Regions from separate parts of the Kribbella speibonae genome, predicted to be linked through region 4. Evidence: riboswitches for the same ligand, from Rfam matches in the RefSeq annotation. Region 4 holds a riboswitch; each other region holds the start of a gene.

Region 1 (7,571 bases), on a different contig from region 4:
AGCTCGCGCAGGTCCGCCGGGATCCGCTCGATCCCCGCGACCACGCCGTCGTGGTACTTCAGATCCGACACCATCACCTGGTCCCACAGCCCGCGCGCCTTCAGGTCGGCGACCAGGTACGGGTTGGCGACGGTGAACTCGCCGGACATGTTCGACTTCACGAACAGGTTGCTGTACGTCGGCTCGATCGACTGGCTCACGCCGCAGATGTTGGAGATCGTCGCGGTCGGGGCGATCGCCATCACGTTCGAGTTCCGCATCCCGTCCCGCAGGACCTTCGCACGCAGACCGTCCCAGTCGAGTCGCGCGTCGCGGTCGATGATCACGTCACCGTCGCGTGCCGTGTGCAGCAGGTCGAGCGAGTCGATCGGCAGGACCCCACGGCTCCACAGCGATCCGTCGTACGACGAGTAGCGGCCGCGCTCGGCGGCGAGCTCGCTGGACGCCTCGATCGCGTGGTAGCTGATCTGCTCCATCGAGCGGTCCGCGAACTCGACCGCTGCGTCGGACGCGTACGGGATCCGCAACGTGAACAACGCGTCCGCGAACCCCATCAGCCCGAGGCCGACCGGGCGGTGCCGCTGGTTGGCGCGCTCCGATTCCGGGGTGGTGTAGAAGTTCACGTCGATGACGTTGTCGAGCATCCGCACCGCGGTCTTCACGGTGTCCCGGAGCAGGTCGGCGTCGAACCCGTCCGCGGTCAGATGCGCGACCAGGTTGACCGATCCGAGGTTGCAGACCGCGGTCTCCTCGGTCGTCGTGTTCAGGGTGATCTCGGTGCACAGGTTCGACGAGTGGACGACACCGTCGTGCTGCTGCGGCGAACGCAGGTTGCAGGCGTCCTTGAAGGTGATCCACGGGTGCCCGGTCTCGAACAGCACCGTCAGCATCCGCCGCCACAGGTCAACCGCCTTGACCCGCTTGAACACCAGAATCTCCCCACGATCCGCAGCTGCCTCGTACGCCGAGTACGCCTCAGCGAACGCACCGCCGTACAACTCGTGCAGATCCGGCACCTCATCGGGAGAGAACAACGTCCACTCCCCACCGGCCTCCACCCGCTGCAGAAACAGATCCGGCACCCAGTTCGCCGTGTTCATGTCATGCGTACGCCGCCGCTCGTCCCCGGTGTTCTTCCGCAGATCGAGAAACTCCTCAACATCGATATGCCACGTCTCGAGATACGCACACACCGCGCCCTTACGACGGCCGCCTTGATTCACTGCGACGGCGGTGTCGTTGGCGACCTTCAGAAACGGGACGACGCCTTGGGATTCGCCGTTGGTGCCCTTGATGTGGGCGCCGATGCCGCGGACCGGGGTCCAGTCGTTGCCTAGGCCGCCGGAATACTTGGCGAGGAGGGCGTTGTTGCGGATGCCGGTGAAGATGCCGGACAGGTCGTCCTCGACGGTGGTCAGGAAGCACGACGACAGCTGCGGGCGGGTGGTGCCGGAGTTGAAGAGGGTCGGCGTCGACGACATGAAGCGGAACGAGCTGAGCAGTTCGTAGAACTCGATCGCCCGGGCCTCGCGGTCGTCCTCGCGCAGGGCCATGCCCATCGCGACCCGGAGGAAGAACGCCTGCGGCAACTCGTACCGCACTTTGCCGAGGTGCAGCAGGTACCGGTCGTAGAGCGTCTGCAGGCTGAGGAAGGTGAAGTTCAGATCGGCCTCCGGCTTGATCGCCGCGGCGAGCCGCTCGAGGTCGAAGCGGCCGAGCTCCGGGTCGAGCTGACCGGCCTCGATCCCGACCTGGATGTAGCGCGGGAAGTAGTCGACGTACGCCGTGGTCATGTCGGCCTGGCTGGCCTGCCGGGGCTCGCCGTGGACGCGGCCCAGCGCCTCGCGGCGGATCTGGTCCAGCAGCAGGCGGGACGCGGCGAAGCTGTACTGCGGCTCGGTCTCGACGTACGACCGCGCGGCCATCACCAGCGCGAGCTCGACCTCGTGCTGCGGGATGCCGTCGTAGCAGGCGCCGAGGGTCTCGTTCAGGATCAGCTCGGGGTCGACCGCGTCGAGTCCGGCGGCGGCCTCGGCGACGATCACGCGGAGCCGGTCGACGTCGAGCGGGGACCGGCTGCCGTCGGCCGCGCGGACCGTCAGCGCCGGCTTCTCGGCGACGCCGGCCGGGTCGGCAGGGGTGCGGGCCTTGGTCCGCTCCTCGCGGTACAGCACGTAGGCGCGGGCGACCTGGTGTTCGCCGGCGCGCATCAGCGCCAGCTCGACCTGGTCCTGGATGTCCTCGACCTGCACGCTGCGGCGAGTGTCGCCACGGCTGGTCAGGGCGGCTACGACCCGGCCGGTCAGGTCGGTCACCAGGTCACGGACCCGGTGGGTGGCGGCCGCGTCGGCGCCCTCGACGGCGAGGAACGCCTTGGTCACGGCGACGGAGATCTTGGTGGCGTCGAACGGCGTACTACTGCCGTCGCGACGGATGACGGTGAGCTCCGTACGAAGCTCTGTCGCCACTGATGATGAGGAAGCAATGGTCACAGGTGTGCGCTCCAGAAGAGTTCGGAGACCCGGGACCACACGAGGGGGCGCATGACGGGACCGGCGGCACCGGCCGGGAACACTGCCGTCACGCCCTGCGACCCACCCGCGAGGTCTCGGACCGCGTGCACCGGCGGTACACGCACCGGTGGCAGGTATCCGGACTCGCGGGCATGCGTCGACAGCACGTCCACTCACCGTTGCGGGGCAGCTCCGGAGTCGCACCGGATTCCCCTGTTGCCCCGGGACGCCCAACATCTTGTGGCGTTGCGCGCCCCGAACCACCAGCAGTAGTGATGCTAGGCGGATCCCTCTAGATCTTGTGGTAGCGCCACGCCGCGTGTCGCACATCTTGTGGTCCTCACGCCGCGACCGCGTAGAGGTCCTGGAGCGTCATGATCTCCGAGCCGTGGTGGATCAGCTCGCGATTCAGCCGCAGGACGACGTGGCCGAACGGCTCGGCGGCGTCCAGTTCGTTGGCCTGGCTGAGGCCGATCGTCATCGCCGCGTCCTCGTCCAGGCCGGCGATCGCGTCCTGCCAGGCCTCGACCCAGTAGGTCAGCCAGGCGACCGCGTCCCGGGCGTTCCCGTGCAGGGTGATCTCGGCACCCGCCTGCACGCTCGCGCCGAAGGTCCATTCCCAGCGCTCGAAGAAGGTCTCGGTGAGGTGGGCGATCAGCCAGGCGATCGTGCGTGGACCGCGATGGTCCGGCTCCTCGGGCCACTGCGCGACCCACTCACCGGACCCGAGTGACCGGTAGCGCCCGGCATGGTGCCGGCGCACCACACTGATGGCCTCACTGCTCGGTCGCCAGAAGTACTGCTCGTCGGTCAGCTGGGCGAGCCGCCCGGACAGCACCATCCAGCTGAAGCCGAGCTGGCCGCGGACCATCGCCATCGCCGACGGCCGGTGCAGGATGTCCCAGTCGAACGCCTCCGGCATCACAACTCCCCTGTACGATCGAACATGTGTTCGAATTCTTGCTCGATCGCAGTCAGAAAGTCAAACCCCCTAGTGTGTCGGTTCTGGCCTTGCCGGGACGGGTCTGCTAGGCGGCTCGATCCGGGTGTCCGCGGCCGGGCTCGCGAAGCGGCGCTCCAGCAACGTGAAGGCGTCGATCAGTTCGGGCGCTTCGTAGACGCGGTTCCGGCGCCCGTCGGTGACCTCGCGCAGGATGCCGGTCTCGACCAGTCGGGCCAGGCCCTGGTTGGCGGCCTGCTGGGAGCGGTCGATGAGCCGGGCCGCGGCCGCGAGCGTCAGGACCGGCGCGGCCGGCAGTGCCTCGATCAGCAACTCGGCCGCTGAGCCGGCGCGGACCGGTGCCGCGCGCTCCCGCCATTCGGCCTTCAATTCCGCGGCGTTCGTCTCGAAACGCGCCGCTTCGGCCGTCGCATGCGTGCAGGCGAGAGCGAACATCCGCAGCCACGGGTTCGCGGCCGCGCGGGCCTTGACGGTCGTCGCGCGTCCGACGTACCGGAAGGCGGTCAGTGCGTCGACGTACTCCGCGGCGTGGGTGGCGAGGGCGAGCGAGACCGGCGGCACGGTGCGTGTGATCAGGCCGTCGGCGCGCAGGATCAGGTGGATCAGCGCCCGCCCGGTCCGGCCGTTGCCGTCGGCGAACGGGTGGATCGTCTCGAACTGTGCGTGCGCGATCGCGGTCTTCGCCAGCACGGGCAGCGGCGACTCACGGACGAACGTCATCAGGTCCGCGAGCAGTTCGGGGAGCAGTTGCGCCGGCGGCGGCACGTAGTACGCCTCGGCGGGGGAGCGGCCGCCGATCCAGTTCTGCAGGTAGCGGATCTCGCCGCCGTACTCCGGGTGCGGCGACTGCGCCATCAACCGGCGATGCGCCTCGAGCAGATGGTCGACCTCGAGTTTGTCCCCGGCCTGGACGGACTCGGTCACCCAGGTCATCGCGTCGACCGCGCCGAGGACCTCCTCGGCGGTCACGTCGCTGATGCGATCCCGCAGTACGTCGGCCTTCAGCAATCTGTGCGCGCCGACGACGAGCCCTTCGATATGCGACGAACCGACCGCTTCGGCACGCAGCAGGAGCCGTGCCAGCGCCTCGCTGTTCGTCAGTACGGCGGCCGTCGCGTCCAGGCGGGCAAGATCCCCGGCGGCGTCCTCGAGCAGCGCGAGTACGTCGTCGGACAGGTCGAACTCGCGCCCGACCAGCGGGTCGGGGAAGTGCAGCTCGTACGACCCGCCCAGGCGCTCCGCCCGGGTGAACCCGTCGGGGTGCCCGGGCCAGCGGTGCAACTCGACCCTCGCCATACCCCTTATTCAAGCTTATCCACAAACCTTGAACAAGGGTGTGGACAAGTTGTGGACCCAGTGGCGGGCAGACTGCTGAGTGTGACTCTGGATGCGCAGACGCGACGGATGGTGGCCGCCAACCAGGCCGACTGGAACGCCCGGGCGCCGCTGCACGCGGCGAGCGACTTCTACGACCGGCCCGCCGAGTTCTGGTTCGCCGACTACGAGTGGGAGGATCTCGGTCCGCTCGACGGTCGCGACGTACTGCATCTGCAGTGTCATCTGGGGACTGAGACGATCGAGTTCGCGCGGCGGGGTGCGCGGACCAGCGGACTCGACCTCTCCGAGAAGTCGCTGGAGGCCGCGAGGCGGATCGCGGCGGAGGCAGGCGTCGAGGTCGACTACCTGCACGCCAACGTGTACGACGCCCTAGACGCGGTCGGCGGACGGCGGTTCGACGTCGTCTACACCGGCAAGGGCGCACTCTGCTACCTGCCCGAACTGAAACAGTGGGCAGAGGTCGTCGGAGACCTGCTCAAACCCGGCGGCGTCCTCTACATCGTCGAGTTCCACCCGTTGCTCAACGCGCTCCGTGAGGTCTCCCTGCCCGGCGAGTCCGAGGACCTCGTGCTCCGCGCCGACTACCTCGAAGGCCGCGGGCCGATCGCCCACGACTCCACCGTCACCTACACCGGCGACGAGGTCCCCGGCCGCCAGACCAGCTACGAATGGCGCCACGGCCTCGGCGAAATCACCACCACCCTCGCCGACGCCGGCTTCCAACTCACCAGCCTCCGCGAGTCCGAAGTACTCCCATGGCCCCGCTGGCCCTCCATGCAGCAAACCTCGGACGGCTGGTGGCGTCTCCCGGACGCCGCCCCCCGCATCCCACTCCTCTTCGCCCTCAAGGCCACAAGACCATGAGCCTGTTGCTGACGGGCTGACTCAACCTTTCGGGGCTGGGATCGTCAGTCAGGTATGGGGCTGATCGTGGGAGACACGATGACGGGCAGCGGCGCAGCGTTCGAGACGTTGTTTCGAACCGAGGCCGGCCGGCTGGTGCGGCTGGCCCATCTGCTCGGTGCCGAGGACCCTGAGGACGTTGTCCAGGAAGCGTTCTGCCGGCTGTACGACGTACGCCGGCACCGCGAGGTCGGCAATCCGGCCGCCTACCTGAACCGGATCGTGGTCAACGAGGTCCGGACGCGGCGCCGGCGGAAGATCCTCAGCGACCGGAAGGTCCTCTATCTCGTCACCGCGGCACCTGCCGACGAACAGGTTGTTCTGAGCGAATCGATCCGCGGGCTGCTGCGGGCGCTCGATCACCTCGCGCCGCGGCAGCGGGAGGCGCTGGTACTGCGGTACTGGCTCGATCTGCCGCTGGCGGAGATCGCCGACGCGATGCAGGTCCGCGTCGGCACCGTCAAGTCACTGGTCAGCCGCGGCCTCGCCAGGCTCGCGACCGAACTCGAGGACCACCGATGAACGAAACCGAACGCCGCCTGAGCCGGGAGCTCGACCGCGCCGCCGCGGCCCGGACCGTCGACCTCGACGAGCTGTGGGAGCAGGTCCAGGCGCGTACCGCTCGCAACCGCCGCCGATCGCTCGTGCCGTACCTGGCCGCCGCCGCGGTCGGGGTCGTGGTCGTCGTGACCGCGACGCTTCTCGCCAGAGGCACTGAAGGGCCCGGCCCGGTGACGACACCTGACGTGACCCCGCAGCAGAAGACGACGCCCGGACCGCGCCCGGCTGTCATCGGCGGCTGGGGCTGCCAGAACCAGCGGACGATCGAGCCCGGCACCAACTCCGTGACGGGCAAGCCGGTCCGCGCCGTCCTCGATCCGTCGACCGCGCCTCCGGAGGCCGTCGCGTACGGCGTTCCGCAGTACCAGTTCACGTTCAACGCGACATCCGGCACGCTCGACTACGCGGACGCCTCCGGGCACCGGATCGCGCGCACCGAGCTGACCCGGACCGACACCGGCTGGCTCGTCGGCACCCGTACCGTGTGTTCCGGCCCCGCGGGCCGTCTCTCGCCGAACCCGGTCGAGCTGGGCAAGTACACGGAGTCGCCGCTGCCGCTGGACCCGACGTCGGCGCAGGTCCAGGCGAATCCGCCGATCGGCGAGCCGATCCTGGTCGACGACCGCACCTACTACGACGCCGCCGGGATGCTCCGGCACCGCAGCCTGTATGCGTTCGTGACCAAGGACGGATACGAGTTCGCGGGCATGCCGGGCGATACGTCGTACTCGACCGGCGGCCAGAAGGAGGACACGATCGGCGGCGCCAACCTCTCGCCGGCGGTCGGCACGGACGACACCTACATCTTCGGCGTGCACGACAACCTGGGGATGGTGCTCAGCTACCTCACCGGGAAGTCGACGGTGGAAGGCCTCAGCTCACGCGACGCCGACACCAACACGGCCGGCACCTCCCAGCGGTTCACGTTCCCGGGCGGCCGCACCCTCTACACCGTCGTCCCCGCACCTGCCCGCGACGGCCGAACCTACGTCACCGTCCACCGCTCGACCGGCGACGACCCGCCCCGCCGCTTCTAGCGCTTGCGCGGGCCGCGAATAGCGACGTACAGCAGCGCGACGCCGAACGCGGCGACGATCGGGCCGACGGTTGCCCAGAGTGTGCTGCCCGTCATTGAGCTGCCCTTGAGGTAGCCGAGGCCTTGCAGCGTCCAGACGCCGCCGATCGCGATGAGCAGCGCAGCGAAGGCGATGGCGACGATCTTTCCCATGCGGGGAGGTTAGCGGAGTTCGGCGGAGCGGCGGCGGGTGCGGAAGGCGGCGACGCTCTCGCGATGG
Region 2 (7,571 bases), on a different contig from region 4:
TTGATCCCCGGGCGGGAGAGTTGCCGGGCCAGTCGTGCACGCATCAGGCAGCGCTCCTCAGTCGCGGGTTCACCAGCAGATACAGGACGTCGACGACCAGGTTGACCACCACGAAGCCGACCGCGATCGTCAGGACGACGCCTTGCACCACAGCCGGATCGCCGTCGCGGACCGCGTTGATCATCAGCGTGCCCATCCCCGGCAGGGTGAAGATCTGCTCGATCACGACCGCTCCGCCGAGCAGGTACCCGATCCGCAGGCCGAGCACGGTGAGCGGGTTGATCAGCGCGTTCCGCAGCACGTTGCGCCCGACCACCACCACCGGCGGCAGGCCGCTGCCGATGGCGGTCCGGACGTAGTCCTTGTCGAGTTCCTCGACGACCGACGTCCGAATGATCCGGGTCAGTTGCGCGGCCACCGGCAACGACAGCGCCAGCGCGGGCAGCGCCATTGTCCGCAACCAGGGGACGGTGCCGTCGGCCGGATTCACATAGCCGCTCGGCGGAAACCAGCCGCGGTCGACGGCGAGGTACTGGATCATCAGCAGCGCCAGCCAGAACGATGGCGCGGCCACGCCGATCAGCGAGACCAGCCGGATCGCCTGGTCCGGCCAGCGGTCGCGGAAGATCGCGGCGGTGACACCGAGCAGCAACGCCAGTACCAGCGCGATCAGCAGTCCCAGCAAGGTGAGCTGGAACGTCAGCGGCATCGCGGTGGTGACTGACTGCAGCACCGGCGCCTTCGTCAGCACGCTGGTGCCCAAGTCGCCGTGCAGCAGGTCACCGACGAAGTGCAGATAGCGCAGCGGCAGCGGATCCAGCAGGCCGTTCTCCTGCCGGAACATGTGCAACTGTTCCTCGGTCGGGTTGGCACCCTGGAAGTACGCGACCGCGGGATCGTTGTTGGAGAACCGCATCACCAGGAAGACGAACGCGATGATGCCGAGCAGCAACGGAACCAGCAGTAACAGCCGGCGAACCAGCATTCGGACGATGACGGCCACAGTCGGCTACCTCAGGCCCGCTTCGCCTGCAGCACGTTGATCCCCGGATAGGGCAGCGCCTTGATCCCGCTCAGCTTCTTCCCGTCCCACGCCGTCATCAGTTCGGTGTGTACGACGGGGTACAGCACCGCCTGCTCCGCGACGAGGTCGAGGTACTCGTGGGTGAGCTTGAGCCTGGCGTCCGCGTCGGTGGCCCGGACCGCCTCGTCCATCTTCGCGAAGATCACCTTGGCGCCGGCGCTGTTCTCCCAGCGCGTGTACTTCATCCAGGACCCGCCCTGCGTGTAGTTGTAGCGCAGGATCAAGTCCGCATCGGCGCCGAACTGGTTCGGGTTCGACGCCGCCGCGACCACCTGGTAGTCGGCGTTCTGGTCCATCTTGGTGAACACCGCGGCGGTGTCCTGCGGCTCCAGCGTCGTCTTCACGCCGATCGCGTTCCAGGACGCGGCGATGGTCGGCAGGCAGTCGACGATCCAGCTCACGTTCACCGCGAGCAGGTTGATCGACAGGTTCGTCACGCCGGCCTCCGCCAGCAGCGCCTTGGCCTTCGCCGGGTCGTACGCGTAGACGGTCTTGGCCTTGGCGTACGCCGGGTTCTCCTCGTTCAGGAACGACGTACTCGCCTTGCCGCGGCCCTTGAGCGCGACCTCGATCATCTTCTGGGTGTCGATCGCGGTGAACAGCGCCTGCCGGACCCGGACGTCGTCGAACGGTTTCGTGGCGGTGTTGAACATCAGGAACAGGTGGTTCATCCCCTTGCCGCCCTCGACCGTGAGGCCCGAGCTCTTCAGCTGCTCGATGTTGGCGTACGGGATGTTGTCGGAGATCTGTGCCTCGGCGCTGCCGCCGGAGATCTTCGCGACCCGGGCGGACGAGTCGACGATGCTCAGCCAGTTCATCTTCTTGAACGCCGCCGGACGCGGACCGTTGTAGTCGGCGAACGCCTCGAACGTGGTGTTCGACTTCGGCTGGTGCGACACCTGCTTGTACGGTCCGGACCCGACCGCCTTGCCGTTCTTGGCCAGGTCCCAGGCGCCGGTCTGGGAGAAGACGTGCTTGGGCATGATCTTTGCGATCGTCAGCCGGGGCGCGCCGTCGGGGAACGGGAAGTTCAGCACCAGTTCGACGGACTTGTCGTCGACCTTCTTGACCTCCTTCAGCCAGGCGGCGAAGAAGTTGTAGGTGAGCACCTTCAGCTTCGGGTCGAGGATCCGCTGGAAGGTGAAGACGACGTCGTCGGCGATGACCGGCTGGCCGTCGTGCCACTTCGCCCCGTCCCGCAGGGTGAACTTCCAGGACGTGGCGTTCAGGTCGGCCGGCACCTCCGTGCCCAGGGCGGCGTACGGCTGCCGGGTGATCGGGTCGGTGTCGAGCAGTCCTTCGTACACGTGCTGCATCGCCGCCATCGTGAAGGCGGAGGCGGTCATGGTCGGGTCCCAGCTCTGGTTGTTCCCGTAGCCGATCACCGCGGTGACCAGGCCGGTGTCCGCGCCGGCGCCGACGGCTCCGGTCGAGGCCGGGCCGCTGCTGCAGGCCGACAATCCACCAGTGATCGTCGCGGCTGCGCCCAGCGCACCGGAGTACTTCAGGAACGAGCGGCGGTCGAACCCTGTTTGCTTCACGATGCCTCCAGCGGCAGGGGATGTGGTGAGGTGGTTTAGGAGGTAGGTTGTAGGACGTACTACGTCCTATGAGTGCCGACCTTAGGAGTCCGGCTCCAGTCGGTCAAGCCCGAGGAGACGTCGTGACAGTGATCCGGCCGAAACGGTCGAAACGCAGTGACGAGCTGGCCAACGCGATCGCCGATCTGATCATCGAGCGCAACCTGGATCCCGGCGCCCCGCTGCCTCCCGAGAGCGTGCTGATGGCCGACTTCAGCGTCAGCCGCAACTCGGTCCGGGAGTCGCTCAAAGCCCTGCAGGCGCTGGGGATCGTCGAGATCCGGCACGGGTACGGAACGTTCGTCGGCTCGGCCAGCTCGTCGGCGTTGCAGCCGTGGCTGCTGTTCCGTACTCGATCCGGCAGCAGCACCGAGCGGCTCCGGGAACTGCTCGAGATCCGGGAGATCCTCGAGACCGAGCTGACCCGCCGCGCCGCGGGGATCGGCAACGGCGAGCTCCAGCAGAAGCTGTCCGGGTGTGTCGCGCGGATGCGGGACGACGGCCTGGACGCGGCGACCGCGGACCGTGAGTTCCACGAACACATCTGCGACTCCGCCGGGGTCCCGCTGGCCCGGGAGCTGGTCGGCCTGTTCTGGGACGTGTACCGGGCCGTCGAGACCGACCTGGAGACCTTCGCGGCGTCACCTGCTGAAACCGCGGCGCGCCATCAGCGGGTGGTCGACGCGATCGACTCCGGCGACGCCGACCTGGCCGAGGAGGCCGTCCACCTGCACTTCGCCGAGGTCCGCACCCGCCTGGGCACCGGCCCGTACCGCAGCCGGGGGGATGTGCCATGATCGGGCCGACGAGTCGTGGAGGAACACCGGTGACCAGCGTGCTGGGAGTCCGGGGCGGTCCCGCCACTGTGACCAGAGCCGAGCATCACCTCGGCCTGGAAGCCAGGACATCCGCGGTCGTCCGCCGGCCCGCGGGGACGGCGTACCGGCCGTAGCGGGCGTGGACACCCGCTCGACGAAAGGGACCACCGCCGATGCGGGCTGCACCACTCAGTGGACCGTCGAACTCGTTCCCGTTCACCGCGATCGTCGGGATGGACGATCTCCAGCTCGCGCTGATCCTGGCGGCGATCTCGCCGGCCATCGGCGGCGTGCTGATCCGCGGCGAGAAGGGTACGGCGAAGTCGACCGCCGTCCGCGCCCTCACCGAGATCCTCCCGCCGGTGGACGTCGTACCCGGCTGCCGCTTCTCCTGTGACCCCGACCACCCCGACCCGTCCTGTCCTGACAGCCCGCACGCGGGGGAGCGGTCGGTGCGGGCGGCGCGGTTGGTGGAGTTGCCGGTGGGCGCTACCGAGGACCGGGTGCTCGGGTCGTTGCATCTGGAGAAGGCGCTCGCGGAGGGCGTGACGGCGTACGAGCCCGGTCTGCTCGCCGCGGCGCATCGCGGGTTGCTGTACGTCGACGAGGTCAACCTGCTCCACGACCACCTGGTCGACGTGCTCCTCGACGCCGCCGCGATGGGGCGTGCAACGGTCGAGCGGGACGGCGTCTCGGTGACCCACCCGGCGCGGTTCGTGCTCGTCGGCACGATGAACCCCGAGGAGGGCGAGCTCCGGCCGCAGCTGCTCGACCGGTTCGGGCTGACCGTCGACGTGGTCGCCAGCCGCGATCCCGCCGTCCGCGTGGAGGTGATGCGCGCGCGCCTCACGTACGAGGCGGATCCGGCAGCCTTCGTCACCCGGTACGACGGCGCGCAGCGGGAGCTCGCCGAACGCATCGTGAAGGCGCGCGACCTGCTGACCGAGGTGATCCTGACCGACTCGGCCCTGCGCCAGATCGCGGAGATCTGCGCGTCGTTCGACGTCGACGGCATGCGCGCGGACCTGGTCACGGCCCGGACCGCGGTCGCCCACGCCGCGTGGTCCGGCCGGACCGTCGTCGAGGTCGACGACGTCCGGGCCGCCGCGAAGCTCGCGCTCCCGCACCGCCGTCGCCGGAACCCGTTCGACGCACCCGGCCTGGACGACGAGCAGCTCGAAGAAGCCATCAACAACAGCACCCCACCGGAAGACCCGGACGACGACGGACCGGACGATCCGAGCGGTGGACCCGGCGGGGGAGCGGACACCTCGGCTTCTTCTTCCGATTCCGAAGGCGAAGAGCAGTCCGTTGGTCAGGCGCCGGCCGGTCCGGCCCCGAGCGGTGACGTTGCCGGCAGTTCCACGCCGTACAAGGCTCGCCTGTTGAGTGTTCAGGTGGCCGGCGCCGGTGTCGCGGGGCGCCGGTCGCGGGCGATCACCGAGGTGGGACGCGTGGTGGGCGATCGCGGCCGGGTCGGGCGCGAGGCCGGGCGACCGCATCTGCTGGGGACGATGCGCACCGCGGCGCCGCACCAGAAGGTGCGCGGGCGGAGCGGTCCGGGCCTGGTGGTGCGAGCGGACGACGTGCGGCTCGCGGTGCGGGAAGGGCGGGAGGGGAACCTCGTGCTGTTCTGCGTCGACGCCTCCGGTTCGATGGGGACGAAGAAGCGGATGGGTGAGGTGAAGACGGCGATCGTCTCGCTCCTCCTCGACGCGTACCAGCGCCGCGACACAGTCGGTCTGGTCACGTTCGCCGGCGCTGCCGCGACGGTCGCGCTACCGCCGACGGGCAGCGTCGAGACCGCCGTACGACGGCTCGAATCGCTCCCGACCGGTGGACGTACGCCGCTCGCCGAAGGGTTGCTGCAAGCGGCCGAGGTACTGCGGATCGCCGCGATCCGCGACCCGCGCCGCCGTCCGCTCCTGGTCCTCGTGACCGACGGCCGCGCCACCCACGGCGACAACGCGTTCGCGCGCGCCCGCCAGGCAGCCGGATGGCTCGCGCAGCGCGGCATGGCCACCGTCGTGGTGGACTGCGAACCGCGGCGCGGCGTCCGGCTCGGGCTGGCGGCGGAGCTCGCGGGGGATCTCGGCGCGGAGTACCTCGACCTCGGAGACGTTGCCGCCGGCAACCTGATCCGTACGGTCACCGAACGGAAGGCGGCCTGAGATGCCGAAGGGGCAACCGGTCGCCGTACCGCAGGACGGGCTGACCACCCGGCAGCGCCGCAACCGTCCGCTGCTGATGGTGCACACCGGCGAGATGAAGGGGAAGTCGACGGCGGCGTTCGGGATGGCGCTGCGGGCCTGGAACCAGGGCTGGAACCTCGGGGTCTTCCAGTTCGTGAAGAGCGCCAAGTGGAAGGTCGGCGAGGAGAGCGCGTTCAAGGCGCTCGGCCGGCTGCACGCGGCGACCGGTGAGGGCGGGCCGGTCGAGTGGCACAAGATGGGCGAGGGCTGGAGCTGGTCGCGGAAGGCGGGCACCGAGGAGGACCACGCCGCCGACGCGGTCGAGGGCTGGCGCGAGATCCAGCGCCGGCTGGCCGCCGAGACCCACGACCTGTACGTGCTCGACGAGTTCACGTATCCGATGAAGTGGGGCTGGATCGACGTGGACGAGGTCGTCGACACGCTCGTCAACCGGCCCGGTCACCAGTACGTCGTGATCACCGGACGCGATGCGCATCCCAAGCTTCTCGAGGCCGCTGACCTCGCGACCGAGATGACGAAGCTCAAGCACCCGATGGACACCGGGCAGAAGGGCCAGAAGGGCATCGAGTGGTAGCGGGGATGATTCCGCGGATCGTGGTTGCGGCGCCGGCTTCGGGGGCCGGCAAGACGACGGTCGCTGTCGGATTGATGGCGGCGTTGCGGCGGGCCGGGCAGGTGGTGGCCGGGTTCAAGGTGGGGCCGGACTACATCGATCCCGGGTTCCACGCGGTCGCGACCGGGCGGCCGGGGCGGAACCTCGATCCGATGCTGTCGGGGGAGGAGCTCGTCGGGCCGCTGTTCGCGCACGGTTCCGACGGTGCGGACCTGGCTGTCGTCGAGGGCGTGATGGGGCTGTACGACGGTGCGCTCGGGACGGAAGGTTTCTCGTCCACGGCGCATGTCGCGAAGTTGCTGAAGGCACCTGTGGTGCTGGTCGTCGACGCGTCGGCGGCGGGGCGGAGCGTCGGGGCGGTCGTACAGGGTTTCGTTGCCTTCGACACCGAGATCCGGATCGTCGGGGTGATCCTGAACAAGGTGGGGTCGGATCGTCATGAGGCCGAAGTACGCGCCGGTGTCGCGCCGACCGGCGTACCGGTCCTGGGCGTCCTCCGCCGCGACACCCGCCTGACGGTTCCCAGCCGCCACCTGGGCCTGATCCCCGCCAACGAACAACGCACCCAAGCCGAACAAGCCGTGGACGCCGCCGCAGAACTGGTCCGCCAAGGCGTCGACCTCCAAGCAGTATTAGCCGCCGCCCACTCCGCGCCAACTCACACAGCCATCCCTTGGACCCCACCCGCTGTGGTTGTGGAGGCGCGGCCGGTGGTTGCTGTGGCTGGGGGGCCGGTGTTCTCTTTCCACTACACCGAGACGACCGAGCTGCTGAAGGCCGCCGGTGCGGACGTGGTCACCTTCGACCCGCTCACCGACCAGTTGCCTGAGGCAACCGCAGCGCTCTACCTCGGCGGCGGCTTCCCCGAGCTGCACGCCGAGGCGCTCTCCGCGAACGTCGAGCTCCGCAAACAAGTTGCTGCCGCGGTCGCCGACGGCCTCCCGGTGGTCGCCGAATGCGCCGGCCTGCTCTACCTCTGCCGCGAACTCGACGGCCACCCCATGACCGGCGTACTCCCCGCGACCGCCCGCATGACCAGCCGCCTCACCCTCGGCTACCGTACGGCGGTCGCCGCGTCGAGCACCGCGTTCTTCGACGAAGGACGCCGGGTCCGCGGCCACGAATTCCACCGCACCACGATCGACCTCGAGGCCGACGTACAACCCGCCTGGCATCTCCCCGGCGGCGTCGAGGGCATCACCCTCCCGCACATCCACGCGTCGTACCTCCACCTGCACTGGACCGCCACCCCGGACGTCCCCG
Region 3 (7,571 bases), on a different contig from region 4:
CCGTTCGTCCGGTAGAACGTCAGCGCGCCGACCGTCTTGTCGACCGGGGCGTCGAAGTTGGCGGCCTGGGTCCACTTGTGGGTGTCCGGGTTGATCGCGTCGCGGTTGACGTTCAGTGCCGCCTCACCGGTCGAGTACCCGACCTGCGCCGGTTCGAGCCGGGCCTTCGCCTGCTTCACCGCCTGCAGCGCGACGCGGGCCATGAACTCGGTGCCGTACCGCGGACCGGTGGTCGCCGGACCGGCGGGTACGCCGCTGTGGGTGTGCGTCGACGAGATGATGATGTTCTCGGCCGGTGTCTTCAGTTCGGCCGCGACCCCCTTGACCGCGTCGACCCACACCGCCTCGTCGATGCCGCCCAGGTCCGCGCCGATCAGCGCACCGCGGACCCCCTTGTTCTCGAACACGATCGCCCGCACGTACAGCTTCTCGTGCTCGTACTCGTTCAGCGGCGGGTACTTCGGGTTGACCGGCGGTGTCACGTCGATCCGGGCAGCACCGGCCCGCAACTGTCCCTTGCTCTGGGCAACCGGTGTCACCGCACTCGTCACCATCGGCGCCGAACCGACCGACACCGCGAGTACGGCGGCGGCCACCAAAGCCCTTGTTCTACGGAAGTTCATCGGTCACCCCTCCAGCCAGAAGGCACAGTTGTGGTCGGCCTCGTAGGTGTTGATCACCTTGCTGGCGCCCGCCGTGCGCAGTTGCATGACGTTGTGGTTCGCGCCGTACAGCGGCCAGGCCGGCGCGTTGCGGACGTTCGGATCGCCGCTGCGCGCGAAGGCCGCCCAGTAGCGCATCATCTGGTCGGAGAGCTTCTCCTGCTGCGCGGTCAGCGGGCGCTCGCCGAGGGTGAAGTCGAACAGGTACGCCAGCTCGGCGCTGTGCCCGTTGGACATGTCCTCACCAGGGACACGAAATCCGTACAGCGTCGGCGAGGTCGGGTCGTTGAACTCGTACCGGTACGTCGGTGTCTTGGTCGCGAGCACCTGTGCGGACTGGTCGTTCGGACAGGCACGCTGGGAGTCCGTCTGGACCTGGGTGATCGCGTCCCACGGGCTCTTGAACTTGCTGAGCGGGTAGAGCTTCAGCACGGCGTCGGCCTTGGCGCCGTACGTGCTGCGAACCAGGTCGTAGTACCCCTGCTCGGTGATGCCGGCGAGGGCGGTCGAGGTGAGGCGGTTCTCCGATCTGGTGCTGCCGGTCAGGACCGGGACCTTGTTCCAGCTGCCGTCGGCGAAGGCCTGCTGGAAGGTCTTCGGCAACAGCGCGCCGCCGACCTTGGCGCCGCCGAGGTAGTTGGCCTGGTTGGAGACCAGCGTGCCGGGCCAAGCCTTGCGGAGGCACGCCACGACGGTTGCCGGATCGGTGCAGCCGACGGACTGGGCGAACTTCACACCGCTCTGCTCACCGGCGGCCAGCGTGGTCCGCGACGCTCCGCAGACCGAGCTCTCCACGATCGCCTTGTCGAACAGGCCTTTCGCGGACGGCATCACCATCAGGTCGCAGACCGACCCGCCGCCGGCCGACTGGCCGTAGATGGTGACGTTGCCCGCATCGCCGCCGAAGTTGGCGATGTTGTCGTGGACCCATTGCAGGGACGCCAACTGGTCCATCCGGGCGTAGTTGCCGGAGCCGCCGGGTGTGACCGCGCTGAGGGCCGGGTGGGCGAGGAACCCGAGTGCGCCGAGCCGGTAGTTGATCGAGATGACGATGCTGTTCGTCTTCGCCGCCGGCGTACCGCCGCCGTAGATCACGCCGGTGCCCTGGGTGCTGCCGCCGCCGTGGAACCACACCATGACCGGCAGCTTCTGGCTCTTCGCGACGTGGGACGGCCGGTAGACGTCGAGGTACAGGCAGTCCTCGCTGACCGCCTGCTCCTCCCGGATCCCGGTCGGTTCGAACTGGATGCACGCCGGTGACTGGCGGTCCGCCGTCCGGACGCCCTTCCAGGACGCGGGCGCGGCCGGGGGAGCGAACCGCAGCTCGCGCAGCGGCGGGGCGGCGTACGGCAGTCCGAGGAACGCGTCGTACGACGGCTCCGACACACCGCGGACGAGTCCGCCGGTGGTTCTGACGACGGGATCGCCGGGGGACGGGGAGTGGGTGGTCAGGCCCACTGTGAGGCCGGTACTGAGAACTGAGACGACGGCTGCTGCCGCCGCCAGGTGACGCTTCGAAGGAAACCTCACGCGCATCTCCTTGGGCTATTCAGGCAGGCGTGACTGACCCGCGCCGCGGGCGCCGGATGCCTGAGAAGGGAGGGAGGGGTGCTGATTGCGTTCAGAGCTTAGAGAGATGATTTCTGGAGTGTCAATGGCGCAACCCGGCACCCAGACCTGCCATTACGTCAATAAAGCCAGTATTAATGGGCGATCAGATCGAACGCCAAGGCTGCTCCGCCGAGCACCTCGGCATGCTCGCCGCAGGTGGCCACGGAGACCGCGAGATTCCGCACCGCGGCCGGCTGGCAGTACCGGTCGAGCGCCTCCCGGAGACCGTGTACCAGCGGGCCGCCGAGCGCTCCGAGCGATCCGCCGACCACGACCGCTTCCGGGTTGAGCGTGGTCACGGCCGGAGCGAGCGCTCGGCCGATGGTGCGTCCGGCGTCGCCGAGCAACGCCTGGGTGCCGCGGTCGCCCGAGTCGGCGAGGCGCACCAGGTCGGCGAACCCGAGCGGCACGTCGTGGGCAGGTTGCAGCGCCTTCAGGAGCGCGCCGCTCGAGGCGACCGTCTCCAGGCAGCCGCGGTTGCCGCACAGGCACACCTCGCCCTCGTCGACCACGCGGATGTGCCCGATGTCCCCGGCGTACCCCTGGCCCTGGAACAGCCGGCCGCCGAGGATCAGGCCGGCGCCCACGCCGTACGAGATCTTGACGTAGACGAACGTGCCGAACCGCGCGCCGGCGCCGAACGCGGCCTCACCGGCGGCGCCCAGGTCGGCGTCGTTCACCACGCTGACCCGGCCGGCGTACGAGGACAGGCCGAGGGCTTCGACGAGGCGTACGTCGCGGTAGCGGGCGGCGGCCGGACGCTGCGCGGCCAGGTCGATCGGCGAGGGCAGGCCGATCACGACGCCGATCAGATCGGCCAGGTCGCCGGTGCCGCCGGTGCCGATGTTCGCGGCGGCGGTGACCTCGGCGATCAGGCGGCGGGCGTGCTTGAGGGTGTCCGGGATCGGGGACCGCCGGTCGAATCCGACGACGCGCTCCTGGATGATGTGGCCGGCCGCGTCGGCGACGATCGCGCGGGCGTGGGCGTGGCCGATGTCGACGCTGAGCGCCCGGCCGCTGGGCGGGGTGAGAGCGAGTAGCTGTGAGGGCCGTCCCCTGGTGGTGCCCGCGGTGTGTTTGCCCACCTCGCGGATCGCGCCGGAGCCGATCAGTTCGGCGACGATCGCCGAGATGGTCGGGCGGGAGAGCCCGGTGGCGCGCATGAGGTCCGTGCGGCTGGCCGAACCGTGGTCGCGCAGGACGCCGAGCACATGCGTCCGGTGCAGCTCGCGGACCGCGTCCCGTCGTCCCGTCACGCCCGAGATGCTAACAGTTCTGTCTCTCGGCTTGACGGAAATCGGATGACAAATCCACCGGCTCGGATCAATCTCTTGAATTCAACTTGTGATGCCAACGCCTGCGCAGGCGGTGTCGACGGTCGGCTAGAGTCGGCCCGTCATCGACGGCATCAGCAGGAACCCGGTGTGAGTCCGGGGCGGTCCCGCCACTGTGACCCCGTGCAGGGGGAGTCAGGAACTGCCGCCGTCGTACCTGGAGCTGGGGCGTGGACACCCCGGGAAGGACTGCCGCATGGCCGCGAATCTTCTGCTGTTGTCGACCGCTGATACGGACCTGCTGGCCGCTGCCGAGGCGGGTGCGGGCTGGGCGGTGGCGAACCCGGCCCGGCTCGAGCTCGATCAGCTCGGCGACCTGCTCGACGCCGCCGAGGTGGTGGTCGTCCGCCTGCTCGGTGGGCGCCGCGCGTGGGAGGACGGGCTCGACGCGGTCCTCGCCGCGGGGAAGCCCGCGGTGGTGGTGAGCGGTGAGGCGGCGCCGGACGCCGAGCTGATGTCGTTGTCGACCGTCCCGGCCGGTGCGGTCACCGAGGCACTCGCCTACCTGCGCGAGGGCGGCGCGGACAACCTTCGCAATCTCGCCGGCTTCCTGCGGGACACGCTGCTGCTGACCGGCGACGAGTTCGATCCGCCGCGCGCGCTCCCGGCGTACGGCGTGCGCGGGACCTTTGTCGAGGACGAGCGGCCGGTGGTCGGCATCGTCTACTACCGCGCGCACGAGATCTCCGGCAACACCGCCTTCGTCGACGCCCTCGCGGCGGCGGTCGCCGAGGCCGGCGCGCAGCCGCTTCCGGTGTACTGCGGGACTCTGCGCGGGCTCGACCCGGCCGAGAACGTCGGGCTCTTCGATCTGCTGCGGAGGTGCGACGTCCTGGTCACCACGCTGCTCGCCGCGGGCGGTGCGGTGGCGGCGAACGCGAGCGCGGGCGGTGCGGACGACGCGTGGGACGCGGGCGCGCTGGCGTCGCTCGACATCCCGTTGATCCAGGGCCTCGCGCTGACCTCGACCCGCGAGCAGTGGGTGGACAGCGACGCGGCGATCAGCCCGCTGGACGCGGCGACGCAGGTGGCGATCCCGGAGTTCGACGGGCGGCTGATCACGATCCCGTTCTCGTTCAAGTCGTACGACGCCGACGGTCTGGCCCGGTACGCGCCGGACGCGGAGCGGTGCGCGCGGCTGGCCGGGATCGCGGTCGCGCATGCCCGGCTGCGGCACGTACCGCCGGCCGAGAAGCGGATCGCGCTGGTGCTGTCGTCGTACCCGACGAAGCACGCGCGGATCGGGAACGCGGTCGGGCTGGACACTCCGGCGTCGGCGGTCGTGCTGCTCGGGAAGCTGAAGGACGCCGGGTACGACCTGGGCGACCTCGATCTGAGCGAGCTGCAGGGCGCGGACGGAGCGGACGGGCTGATTCACCGGTTGATCGCGGCGGGCGGGCACGACGTCGACTGGCTGACGGACGAGCAGCTGGCCACCGCGGTCGCCAAGATCCCGCTGTCCACGTACGCCACCTGGTTCGGCCGGGTGCCCGAGTCGTTGCAAGAGGCAATGATCGAGGCGTGGGGCGAGGCGCCGGGGGAGCTGTACGTCGACCGGTCCGGTGACGAGCCGGCGATCGCACTCGCCGCGCTGCGATTCGGGAACGTCGTGCTGATGATCCAGCCGCCGCGTGGTTTCGGTGAGAACCCGGTCGCGATCTACCACGACCCGGACATGGCGCCGTCGCACCACTACCTGGCGGCGTACCGCTGGCTGGAGGCGTCGCCCGCCGAGGGTGGGTTCGGCGCGCAGGCCGTCGTACACCTCGGGAAGCACGGCACGCTGGAATGGCTGCCGGGCAAGGGGATCGGGATGGCGGCCGACTGCGCGCCGGACGCCGTCCTCGGGAACCTGCCGATGGTGTACCCGTTCATCGTCAACGACCCCGGCGAGGGGACGCAGGCGAAGCGGCGGGCGCACGCGACCGTCGTCGACCACCTGGTGCCGCCGATGGCGCGGGCCGAGACGTACGGCGACATGGCGAAGCTGGAGTACCTGCTCGACGAGTACGCGACGGTGTCCGCCCTGGACCCGGAGAAGGTGCCGACGCTGCGCGCCCAGATCTGGACGCTGATCCAGGCCGCACAACTGCACCATGACCTGCACACGGACGAGAAGCCGGAGGACGACGACTTCGACGAGTTCGTGCTGCATCTGGACGGGTATCTGTGCGAGATCAAGGACGTGCAGATCCGCGACGGGCTGCACGTGCTGGGCGGGGCGCCGGCTGGTGAGGCACGGATCAACCTGGTCCTTGCCGTGCTGCGAGCGAAGCAGCTGTGGGGCGGGTCGTACTCGATCCCGGGTCTGCGGTCCGCTCTTGGCGACACGTTCGGTGTCGACGAAGCAGCTCTCCTCGCGGACCCGGGTCGTGTGGTGCCGGAGCTGGCCGATCTCGCGACGCTCGCCGATCTACCGGCGGTGAGTGGTGCCGACGGTGTCGATCTGCTGGAGGCCGTGGCGCGGAAGCTGGTCGTCGGGATGGAGACGATGGGGTGGGACGCGGCGAAGGTTCCAGTCGTCATCGGTGAGGTCCTGGGCCGGGACTCCGACGAGGTAGAAGCGTCGCTGACCTTTGCGGCCACTGAGGTCGTTCCGCGCCTCGCGCGCACGGATGACGAGTTGACGAACGTCGTACGGGCGCTGGACGGGCGCTTCGTCGAGGCGGGACCGTCCGGATCGCCGACCCGGGGGCTGGTGAACGTACTGCCGACCGGGCGGAACTTCTACGCCGTGGACCCGAAGGCGATTCCGAGCCGCAACGCCTGGGACGTCGGCGTCGCCCTCGCAGACTCGCTGCTCCAGCGGCATCAGGCGGAGACGGGGGAGTGGCCGAAGTCTGTCGGCCTCACCGTCTGGGGTACGTCGGCGATGCGCACCCAGGGCGACGACCTGGCCGAAGTGCTCTGGCTGCTCGGCTGCCGTCCGGTCTGGGACGAGGCCTCGCGACGCGTCACCAGCTTCGAGGTGGTCGGTCTGGAGGAGCTCGGCCGGCCGCGGATCGACGTGACGATCCGGATCTCCGGCTTCTTCCGGGACGCGTTCCCGCACGTCGTCGCGCTGCTCGACGAAGCGGTGCGGACGGTCGCGGAGCTCGACGAGTCACCCGACGACAACTACCTGCGCGCGCACGTCCAGCAGGACGTTGCGGCGGGCAACGACGTACGGCAGGCGACGGCGCGCGTATTCGGCTCCAAGCCCGGTTCGTACGGCGCCGGTCTGCTGCCGCTCGTCGACGCGCGGAACTGGCGGACCGACGCCGAGCTGGCGGAGGTGTACGCCGTGTGGGGCGGGTACGCGTACGGCAAGGACCTCGACGGCGCCGAGGCCCGCGGCTCGATGGAACGCGCGTACGCCCGGATCCAGGTCGCGGCGAAGAACGCGGACACCCGCGAGCACGACATCATGGACTCCGACGACTACTTCCAGTACCACGGCGGCATGATCGCGATGGTGCGGCACCTCACCGGCGCCAACCCGAAGGCGTACGTCGGTGACTCCGCCGTACCCGCGCAGGTGAAGACCCGGACGCTGGAGGAGGAGGCGAAGCGGGTCTTCCGGACTCGTGTGGTGAACCCGCGGTGGATGGCGGCGATGCGGCGGCACGGGTACAAGGGCGCGTTCGAGATGGCCGCGACCGTGGACTACCTGTTCGGGTACGACGCGACCGCGGGCGTCGTCGACGACTGGATGTACGAGTCGCTGACCACCGAGTACGTCGCCGATCCGGAGATGGCCGAGTTCTTCCGCAAGTCGAACCCGTGGGCCCGGCACGGGATCGCGGAACGCCTGCTCGAGGCGGCGCAACGCGGCCTCTGGGCCGAACCGTCGCCCGAGGCGCTGGAGACGCTGCGGAACGCAGTCCTTGAGACGGAGGGTGACATCGAGGACCGCGGCTGATTGGGTAGAGGCATGCCCAGGGTCTTGATCACGAACGACGACGGTTACCGTGCACCTGGGATC
Region 4 (7,571 bases):
TCCTGCTCGTCGCGGGGTCGATCTTCTTCCTCGGCGGCATGGTCGGGTACGTCGCTCTGCCGTACCAGCTCTACCAACTCACCGGCTCGAACTTCGCGGTCGGCGCGATGGGCCTGGTGACGATCGTCCCGCTGGTCGTGTTCGGTCTGTACGGCGGTGCGCTCGCGGATCACGTCGAACGCCGTACGCTGCTCGTCGCCACCGGCCTCGCGCAGGTCGTGATCTCCGCGCTGATGGTCGCGAACACCCTGCTCCCGAACCCGCAGGTCTGGCTGATCTACGTCTGCGGCGCACTGAACGCGATCGCGACCTCGCTGCAGCGGCCGTCGCGGGAGGCGCTCCTCCCGCGGGTGGTGAAGCACGCGGAGATCCCGGCCGCGGTCGCACTGAGCTCACTGACCTCGCAGATCGGGCAGCTCGCCGGCCCGGCGCTGGGCGGTGTGCTGGTCGGTTCGGTCGGCGTGACCTGGGCGTTCTCGGTCGAGCTGGCCGGGATCGTCTTCGCGACGTTGCTCTACACGCGGCTGGGTTCGTACCGCGCCGGCGAGCACTCCACGGCGCCGAGTCTGCGGGCCATCGGCGGCGGCATCGTCTACGCGTTCCGGCGCAAGGACCTGCTGGCGACGTACCTGGTCGACATGGTCGGGATGTTCCTGGCGATGCCGATCGTGCTGTTCCCGGCGTTCGCGACGGACATCCTGAAGGAACCGAAGCTGCTCGGCCTGCTGTACAGCGCGGAGGCGATCGGGGCGATGTGCGCCAGCCTGACCAGCGGCTGGGCGAAACATGTCCACCATCAGGGGCGGGCGGTGGTGCTGGCCACGATCGGCTGGGGCGCCGCGGTCGGGATCGCCGGCCTGGCGCCGAACATCTGGTTCGCGATCGTGTTCTTCGCGGTGGCCGGCGCGGCCGACATGGTGTCGGTGCTGTTCCGCTCGGTGATCTGGAACCAGACGATCCCCGACGAGATGCGCGGCCGGCTGGCCGGGATCGAGATGCTCGGCTACTCGCTCGGCCCGCTCGGCGGTCAGGCCCGCTCCGGGCTGGTCGCCGACCTCACCACGGTCCGGACCGCGATCGTCAGCGGCGGCGTGCTGTGCGTCGCCGGGGTGGTCGCGACATCCGTCTGGCTGCGCGAGTTCTGGCGGTACGACGCCCGTACCGACGAACACGCGGTCCGTGAAAGGGAACTCCGGGCGGCGGGCTAAGGTTCGTGCCATCATGCGTATCCGCCGAGTGACCGCTTCCGCGCTGACCGTCGTACTTCTCGCAGGCTGCAGTGGACCGTCGGACGAGACGTCTCCGAGTGTCCCGCCGCTGGTGTCGGTGAGTACCGCGCCGACCACCGAGACACCGACGCCTTCGGTGACGCCCTCGGCGACGCCGTCCGAGACCTCCAAGGTCGCGGACACGTTGTGCGTGCGGATGAACCCCACCTTGGTGCAGACGACGCTCGGGGTGCCGGTCGCGAACATCCAGCCCAAGGCGCCGCCGGCCGAGCTCGACATCCCGACGTACGACGTGTGCCAGTTCTCGCTCAGTGCCAGCCCCAACGGGCCGGTGCTGAGGGTCGGGGTCTCGGTACTTCCGGCGACGCAGGCGACGCTGGCGGCGACCAAGAAGGCGTACGCCGCGAATCCGCGCGATCCTGCGCTGCCAGCCAAGGTCGGCCAGGGCGGGTACGGCACAAAGACGTTCATCGTGTTCCTGCTGGGCGGGAAGATGTACAAGCTCTCCGGGCCGCAGGCGACGCCCGCGAAGTACGTCGTACTCGCCCAGGAGGTTGTACGGCAGGCGCCCGGGCTGCCGGACGCCGATCGGCTGATCACGCGCTCCGAATGTGACCGCAGTACGGCGGCGGCCGAGAAGGTGCTCGGCGTACCGGCGCAGGCCCGGCGCGACGGTCAGACCCTCGCCGGTGACCTGGTCTGCGGCTGGGTGACCTCGACGAGCGTGATCTCGAGTTCCGCGCGCCGGGAGAAGGACGCCAAGGCCCTGATGGCCCCGATCCGCAAGGCCGCGACCTCGCAGTCGATCCCGCTCGGCGACGAGGGGTACGTCGACACCGCCACCGGCCGGACGACGATCCGCGTCGGCGACGACAAGATCGTCGACCTGGTCCCGCTCCCCGCACGCAAGCTCAACCCGGACCTGATGACCCAGTTCGCCCTCTCGGTCGTCCCGCGCTACACCCGCTGAACCGCCCTACCTGCGACCAGGTCGCGGGTGTTAAGGTGACCGCGCCGTGGTGTTCGGGAAGCCGGTGAAGTACCGGCGCGGCCCTCGCCACTGTGATCGGGATGTGCACCTGTCGTACTCGTAAGAGGACCACTGGCCGCGTGCGGCTGGGAAGGTCAGGCCGGTGGACGCGGTACCCGTCAGCCAGGAGACCGGCCACGGCGTTGACCCGTCCACGAGGTGCTGGAGGCACGGTCCGCCCATGGCCGCCGTACGTGTAGTTGCCGCTGTCCTGTCGTTGTCGCTCCTGGCCGGCTGTGGTCCGGCCGCCGAAGCCGATTCCAGTGCGCGCTCGATCACCGTGCAGAACTGCGGGATCGGCGTCACCGTCGACGGTCCGCCGAAGCGCGTGTTCGCGGCGTACCAGCCGGCCATCGAAATGGCCCACGCGCTGGGTATCTCGGACCGCCTGGTCGGTACGGCGTACCTGGACGCCGAAGTGCTCCCGGAGTACGCCGGCGCGCAGGCGAAGGCGAAGTACTTCAAGAATCTGCCGAGCCGCGAGGAACTGCTCAGTCTGAACCCGGACTTCGTCCTGTCCGGGTTCAACGACGTGTTCAGCGCCGCCGGCAGCGACTCGAGCTTCGGCAGCCGGAAGAGCCTCGCCGACCTCGGCGTCCGGACCTGGATCTTCAGCCCGCTCTGCCCGACCGCCGACGGGAAGGGCGACGAGGCGATCGACCCGTCGACTGTCTCGATGGACAACGTGTACGCCGACCTGCGGGACCTCGGCCGGCTCTTCGGCGTCGAGGACCGGGCCGCGCAGGTGATCGCCGATCAGCAGCGCCGGATCGCGGCGGTCGAGACCGCGGTGAAGGACGCGCCGCGGCCGACAGTGGCGATCGTCCGGCCCGGGCTGGAAGGCGGACAGCTCACGGTCTCGGGCGGTCCGGACTTCGGGACGGTGCTGATCCGGCAGGCGGGCGGCGTGAACGCGTTCGCCGACCTGACGGCGAAGCGGAACGTGAAGATCAGCGTGGAGGAGTTCATCAAGCGGGACCCGGACTACGTGCTGGTCAGCGGTTGCTGCGACGCATCGCTGACGCCCGCGGCCTCACAGCCGGACGTCGACAAGATCCTCGGCAATCCGGCGTACGCGAACCTCAAGGCGGTGCGGGGCAAACGTGTGATCCCGTGGTTGTTCGCCAATCACTCCGCCGGCGTCCGGGGCGCGTACACCACGGAGAACCTGGGCCATCTCCTGCATCCGGACCTGGTCGATTGAGGCGAGCCGCGGGCCTCGCGGTCTGCGTCGGTGTCCTGGCGATGGTCGTGTTGCTGTCCTTGTGTGTCGGCAACCGGTGGGTCGGGGTGAGTGAGGTCTACCGGGCGTTGGTCGACTTCAGCGGTAGCGACACCGACCGCGTGGTCAGGTACCTGCGCGTGCCGCGAACCGTCGCGGGTCTACTTGTCGGGGCCGCGCTCGGGTTGTCCGGCGGGCTGATGCAGGGCGTCACCCGCAACCCGCTCGCCGATCCGGGAATCCTCGGTGTGAACGCGGGTGCCGCGGTGGCCGTGGTCGGGGCGATCGGCCTGCTCGGGGTGCACAGTCTGACCGGCTACGTGTGGTTCGCGATGGGCGGGGCGCTGGTGGCGACGGTCGTGGTGTACCTGATCGGTGGCGCCGCCCCGGTGAAGCTCGCGCTGGCCGGGGCGGCGGTCTCCGCACTGCTCGGCTCGATCACCTCGGCCGCGACGTTGCTCGATCTCTCGACCTTGAACGAGTACCGGTTCTGGGTGGTCGGGTCGTTGTCGCTCGCCACCGGCTCGATCGTCGCGCAGGCCGTCCCGTTTGTTGCTATCGGCACCGTTCTCGCGGTCGTGCTCGGCCGGTCGCTCAACCAGCTCGCACTCGGCGACGAGCTGGCGCAGGCGTTGGGGACGCGGATGCACCTGGTCCGCGTGCTCGCCGGGTTCGCGGTCGTGATCCTGGCCGGTACGGCGACCGCGATCGCGGGCCCGATCGGGTTCATCGGCCTCGCCGTACCGCACGTCGCACGGCGGATCGTCGGTCCGGACTATCGCTACCTGCTGCCGTGGTCGATGGTGCTCGCGCCGATCGTGCTGCTGCTGGCCGACATCCTCGGGCGGATCGTCGTACGGCCCGCGGAGCTGCAGGTCGGGATCGTCACCGCGGTGATCGGCGCGCCCCTGTTCATCGCGCTGGTCCGCCGCCGGCGAATGGCCGAGCTGTGAGAAGCGTCGTGGTCTCGACGGCCGGCTGGCTGCTCACCGCCGTGATCGGGGCGTTCGCGCTCACCCGGGGCGATTACGCGTTGCCGCTGGCCGACGTACTGCGGACCCTGTCCGGGCACGGCACGCTGATCACGTACGACGTCGTCGTCAACAACCGCCTGCCGCGCGTGCTGGTCGGCATCGGCGTCGGTACGGCGTTCGCGGTGTCCGGCGCGATCTTTCAGCGGCTCGCCCGGAACCCGCTGGTCAGCCCGGACCTGATCGGGATCAACGCCGGCGCCGCGCTGGCCGCCGTACTGATGATCACCGTACTCGGCAGCGGCTGGATCCCGCTCGGTGCGCTGACCGGATCGTTGCTGGCGGCAATCGCCGTGTACCTGTTGGCTTATCGCAACGGGGTTTCCGGTCAACGGCTGGTGCTGGTGGGGATCGGCGTGACGGCGATCATCGGATCGCTGACGGCGTACTTGCTCACGCTGGCGGACATCTACACGGCGAAGGCCGCCTCCATGTGGCTGGCCGGGAGCCTCGCTGGGCGGTCCTGGACGCACGTCGTCCTGGTCGGGATCACGGTCGCGGTCGGGCTGCCGGCCGCGCTGGCTTCGACGCGGCAGTTGCGCTTGCTGGAACTCGGCGACGACCTGGCCCGGGCGTTGGGCGGACGGGTCGAACTCGCTCGTGCGGCGCTGATCGCGATCGGCGTCGGGCTAGCAGCGCTAGCGACTGCTGCCGCAGGGCCGGTCGGGTTTGTGGCATTGGTGGCGCCGCAGCTGGCGCGCCGGCTCGTCCCACGACGGCCCGGATTGCTGGTGCCGGCTGCGATCGGGGCCTTGCTCGTGGTCGCGTCGGACCTGATCGCCAGGACGGTGGTCGCTCCGGCGTCGCTACCGGTCGGGGTGGTCACCGCGTTCCTCGGAGCGCCGTACCTGCTCTTCCTCCTCACCCGCACGAACCGGATCTAGCCCAACTTTGAGCACGGATCAACCAGAATCGGCCACGGAAAGTGGTTGGTGGGTGCTCAAAGTTGGGGCTAGGTCGGCTCCAAGGGGGGTGAGGTAGCCGACCAGGGCTTGGTTGAGTTCGGTGATCCATCGTTCGCGGTGGGCGGCGGGGGTGGTGACGATCGTGCCGAGCAGGGCGGCGAAGATCTGGGTGGCGACAGCCGCCGTGGTTTCGAGGCGATCCGTCGGTAGCCCGGGGTAGCGCGCGGCCAGGACCTCGGCGACGCGACCGGTGACGGCCTTCTGAAGCGCGCGGGTCGGCGCGGTCAGCTTGTCCGGTAGGTCGCCGCTGCCGAACAGGGCCTTGAATCCCGGGTTCTCCAGGTTGACCTCGACCATCGGGCGGATCATTCGGTCGACCAGTTCGGGCAGCGGCAGTTGCGCCGTACCCGGGTCGAAGGCCTTCTGGTGCGCGGCGGCGAGCTCGCTGCGGTAGCGCTCCGCGAGCGCTTCGGCAAGGGCCTCCTTGTTCGCGAAGAACTGGTACAGCGTGCCCGGTGAGACACCGGCCTGGCGGGCGATCGCGTTGGTGGTCGCCTTCGCGTACCCGGCCTCGGCGAACACCACCGCGGCGGCGTCGAGCAGCTGCACCATCCGCCGCTGCCCACGTGCCTGGCGACGCGGCTCCTCGGGCATGAGCGGACCTTCCGTTGACAAACACGAGTAAATGCTCGTATTTTCTGTATGCGAGCAACTGCTCGTGTTTGGTCATCCTACCCCCGCTCGCCCGGAGGTCCGCCATGCCCCGAAACACCCCGCCGGAACCCGGCTTGCTCGAGCGTCTCGGTCTGTTGGTGGTTCGGCGCCGGCGTGCTGTCGTGCTGCTCTCGCTCGTCCTGACGGTGCTCGTGCTCGCGGTCGCGGCCGGCGCGCTCAACGCCCTCTCGCTGTCCCGGATCGCCGATCCGGCCGCGGAGTCGGATCGCGCCCGCCGAGTGCTCGCCGACCAGTTCCGGACCGGTCCGCCGAACCTCGCGTTCCTCGTGACGGCGCAGACGGGAACGGTCGACGAACCCGCCGTACGGGCCGCTGGTGTTGGGTTGACCAACGACATAGCGCGGCAGTCCGGGGTCGCCGGAGCAGCGTCGTACTGGTCGCGCGCGGACAGTCCGGCGTTGCGCAGCAAGGATTCCCGGCAGGCGCTGATCCTCGTCCACGTGCCGGGCGACGTGAACGAGGCGCGTCAGCGGGTCGGTGAGCTCGCCGCGCAGTACGCCGGGTCGCGCGACGGAATCACCGTACAGCCGGGCGGTCAGGACGAGGTGTTCCGCGAGATCGGAGCCCAGGCCCGTGCGGACTTCCTGCGTGCCGAGCTGGTCGTGATCCCGCTGGTGCTCGGCTTGCTGATCCTCATCTATCGCAGGGTCTCGCCGGCCCTCGTGACGCTCGGCGTCGGGATCTTCGCGGTCGGCGGCGCGCTGGCCGGGCTGCGGGCGATCGCGACGTTCACCGAGGTCTCGACCTTCGCAGCCAACCTCGCGCTGGTGATGGGACTGGCGCTCGGCGTCGACTACTGCCTGTTCGTGATCGCGAGGTTCCGCGAGGAGCTGGCGGCCGGGGCCGAGGTCGACGACGCCGTGGTGGCCGCGGTCCGTACGGCCGGGCGGACTGTCTTCTTCAGCGGCCTGACGGTCGCGGTCTCACTGCTTACGCTGCTGCTGTTCCCCCTGTCGTTCCTCCGGTCCTTCGGGTACGCCGGTGTACTCGTCGTCCTGTCCGCGCTGATCGGCGCGCTCGTCATCCTCCCGGCCGCGCTCGCGCTCCTCGGCCGCCGGGCGGTCCGGCCCTCGGCGACAGGCTCCGGCTCGGGCCGCTGGGCAGCCCTCGCGACCGCCGTGATGCGCCGCCCGGCACTCATCGGCGGCGCCGTCCTCGCGCTGATCCTGCTGCTCTCGTCGCCCGCCTTGGGCCTGCGCCTCGGCCTGCCGGACGCGCGGATCCTCCCCGCGGACGCGAGCAGCCGGATCATGGCGGACCAGGTGCGCGAGAACTTCGGCCAGGAGGAGTCCGATGCCTTGTACGTCGTGATGCCCGAGATCACCGATCCGACGCGATTGGCGCCGTACGTGAAGACTCTCGGGCAGCTGGACGGGGTGGCGCAGGTCGACACCTACGTCCGCAACGGCGGGGCGTACC

What was found. Region 4 has a riboswitch for cobalamin ahead of E0H92_RS35655 (ABC transporter substrate-binding protein). Riboswitches for the same ligand answer to the same signal wherever they lie in the genome.
Region 1: it holds a riboswitch for cobalamin, as region 4 does, so the genes downstream of both, E0H92_RS30060 (ribonucleoside-diphosphate reductase subunit alpha) here and E0H92_RS35655 (ABC transporter substrate-binding protein) in region 4, are expected to answer to the same signal.
Region 2: it holds a riboswitch for cobalamin, as region 4 does, so the genes downstream of both, E0H92_RS15215 (putative cobaltochelatase) here and E0H92_RS35655 (ABC transporter substrate-binding protein) in region 4, are expected to answer to the same signal.
Region 3: it holds a riboswitch for cobalamin, as region 4 does, so the genes downstream of both, cobN (cobaltochelatase subunit CobN) here and E0H92_RS35655 (ABC transporter substrate-binding protein) in region 4, are expected to answer to the same signal.

Annotation. Positions count from the first base shown of each region.
Region 1 is NZ_SJKC01000004.1:435,130-442,700, forward strand. It holds gene E0H92_RS30060 (ribonucleoside-diphosphate reductase subunit alpha) at 1-2,468, opposite strand, end outside; cobalamin riboswitch at 2,626-2,793, opposite strand; gene E0H92_RS30065 (DinB family protein) at 2,854-3,435, opposite strand; gene E0H92_RS30070 (Fic family protein) at 3,505-4,770, opposite strand; gene E0H92_RS30075 (class I SAM-dependent methyltransferase) at 4,852-5,676, shown strand; gene E0H92_RS30080 (RNA polymerase sigma factor) at 5,755-6,237, shown strand; gene E0H92_RS30085 (hypothetical protein) at 6,234-7,313, shown strand; gene E0H92_RS30090 (hypothetical protein) at 7,310-7,504, opposite strand; gene E0H92_RS30095 (CGNR zinc finger domain-containing protein) at 7,514-7,571, opposite strand, start outside.
Region 2 is NZ_SJKC01000002.1:370,171-377,741, reverse strand. It holds gene E0H92_RS15235 (dipeptide/oligopeptide/nickel ABC transporter permease/ATP-binding protein) at 1-44, opposite strand, end outside; gene E0H92_RS15230 (ABC transporter permease) at 44-1,003, opposite strand; gene E0H92_RS15225 (ABC transporter substrate-binding protein) at 1,015-2,625, opposite strand; gene E0H92_RS15220 (FadR/GntR family transcriptional regulator) at 2,748-3,461, shown strand; cobalamin riboswitch at 3,457-3,594, shown strand; gene E0H92_RS15215 (putative cobaltochelatase) at 3,656-5,653, shown strand; gene cobO (cob(I)yrinic acid a,c-diamide adenosyltransferase) at 5,655-6,269, shown strand; gene E0H92_RS15205 (cobyrinic acid a,c-diamide synthase CobB) at 6,275-7,571, shown strand, end outside.
Region 3 is NZ_SJKC01000002.1:383,146-390,716, reverse strand. It holds gene E0H92_RS15275 (neutral/alkaline non-lysosomal ceramidase N-terminal domain-containing protein) at 1-623, opposite strand, end outside; gene E0H92_RS15270 (carboxylesterase/lipase family protein) at 627-2,192, opposite strand; gene E0H92_RS15265 (ROK family transcriptional regulator) at 2,366-3,529, opposite strand; cobalamin riboswitch at 3,632-3,774, shown strand; gene cobN (cobaltochelatase subunit CobN) at 3,804-7,508, shown strand; gene surE (5'/3'-nucleotidase SurE) at 7,521-7,571, shown strand, end outside.
Region 4 is NZ_SJKC01000006.1:269,967-277,537, forward strand. It holds gene E0H92_RS35645 (MFS transporter) at 1-1,208, shown strand, start outside; gene E0H92_RS35650 (hypothetical protein) at 1,222-2,199, shown strand; cobalamin riboswitch at 2,230-2,413, shown strand; gene E0H92_RS35655 (ABC transporter substrate-binding protein) at 2,441-3,463, shown strand; gene E0H92_RS35660 (FecCD family ABC transporter permease) at 3,460-4,434, shown strand; gene E0H92_RS35665 (FecCD family ABC transporter permease) at 4,431-5,396, shown strand; gene E0H92_RS35670 (TetR/AcrR family transcriptional regulator) at 5,415-6,071, opposite strand; gene E0H92_RS35675 (MMPL family transporter) at 6,176-7,571, shown strand, end outside.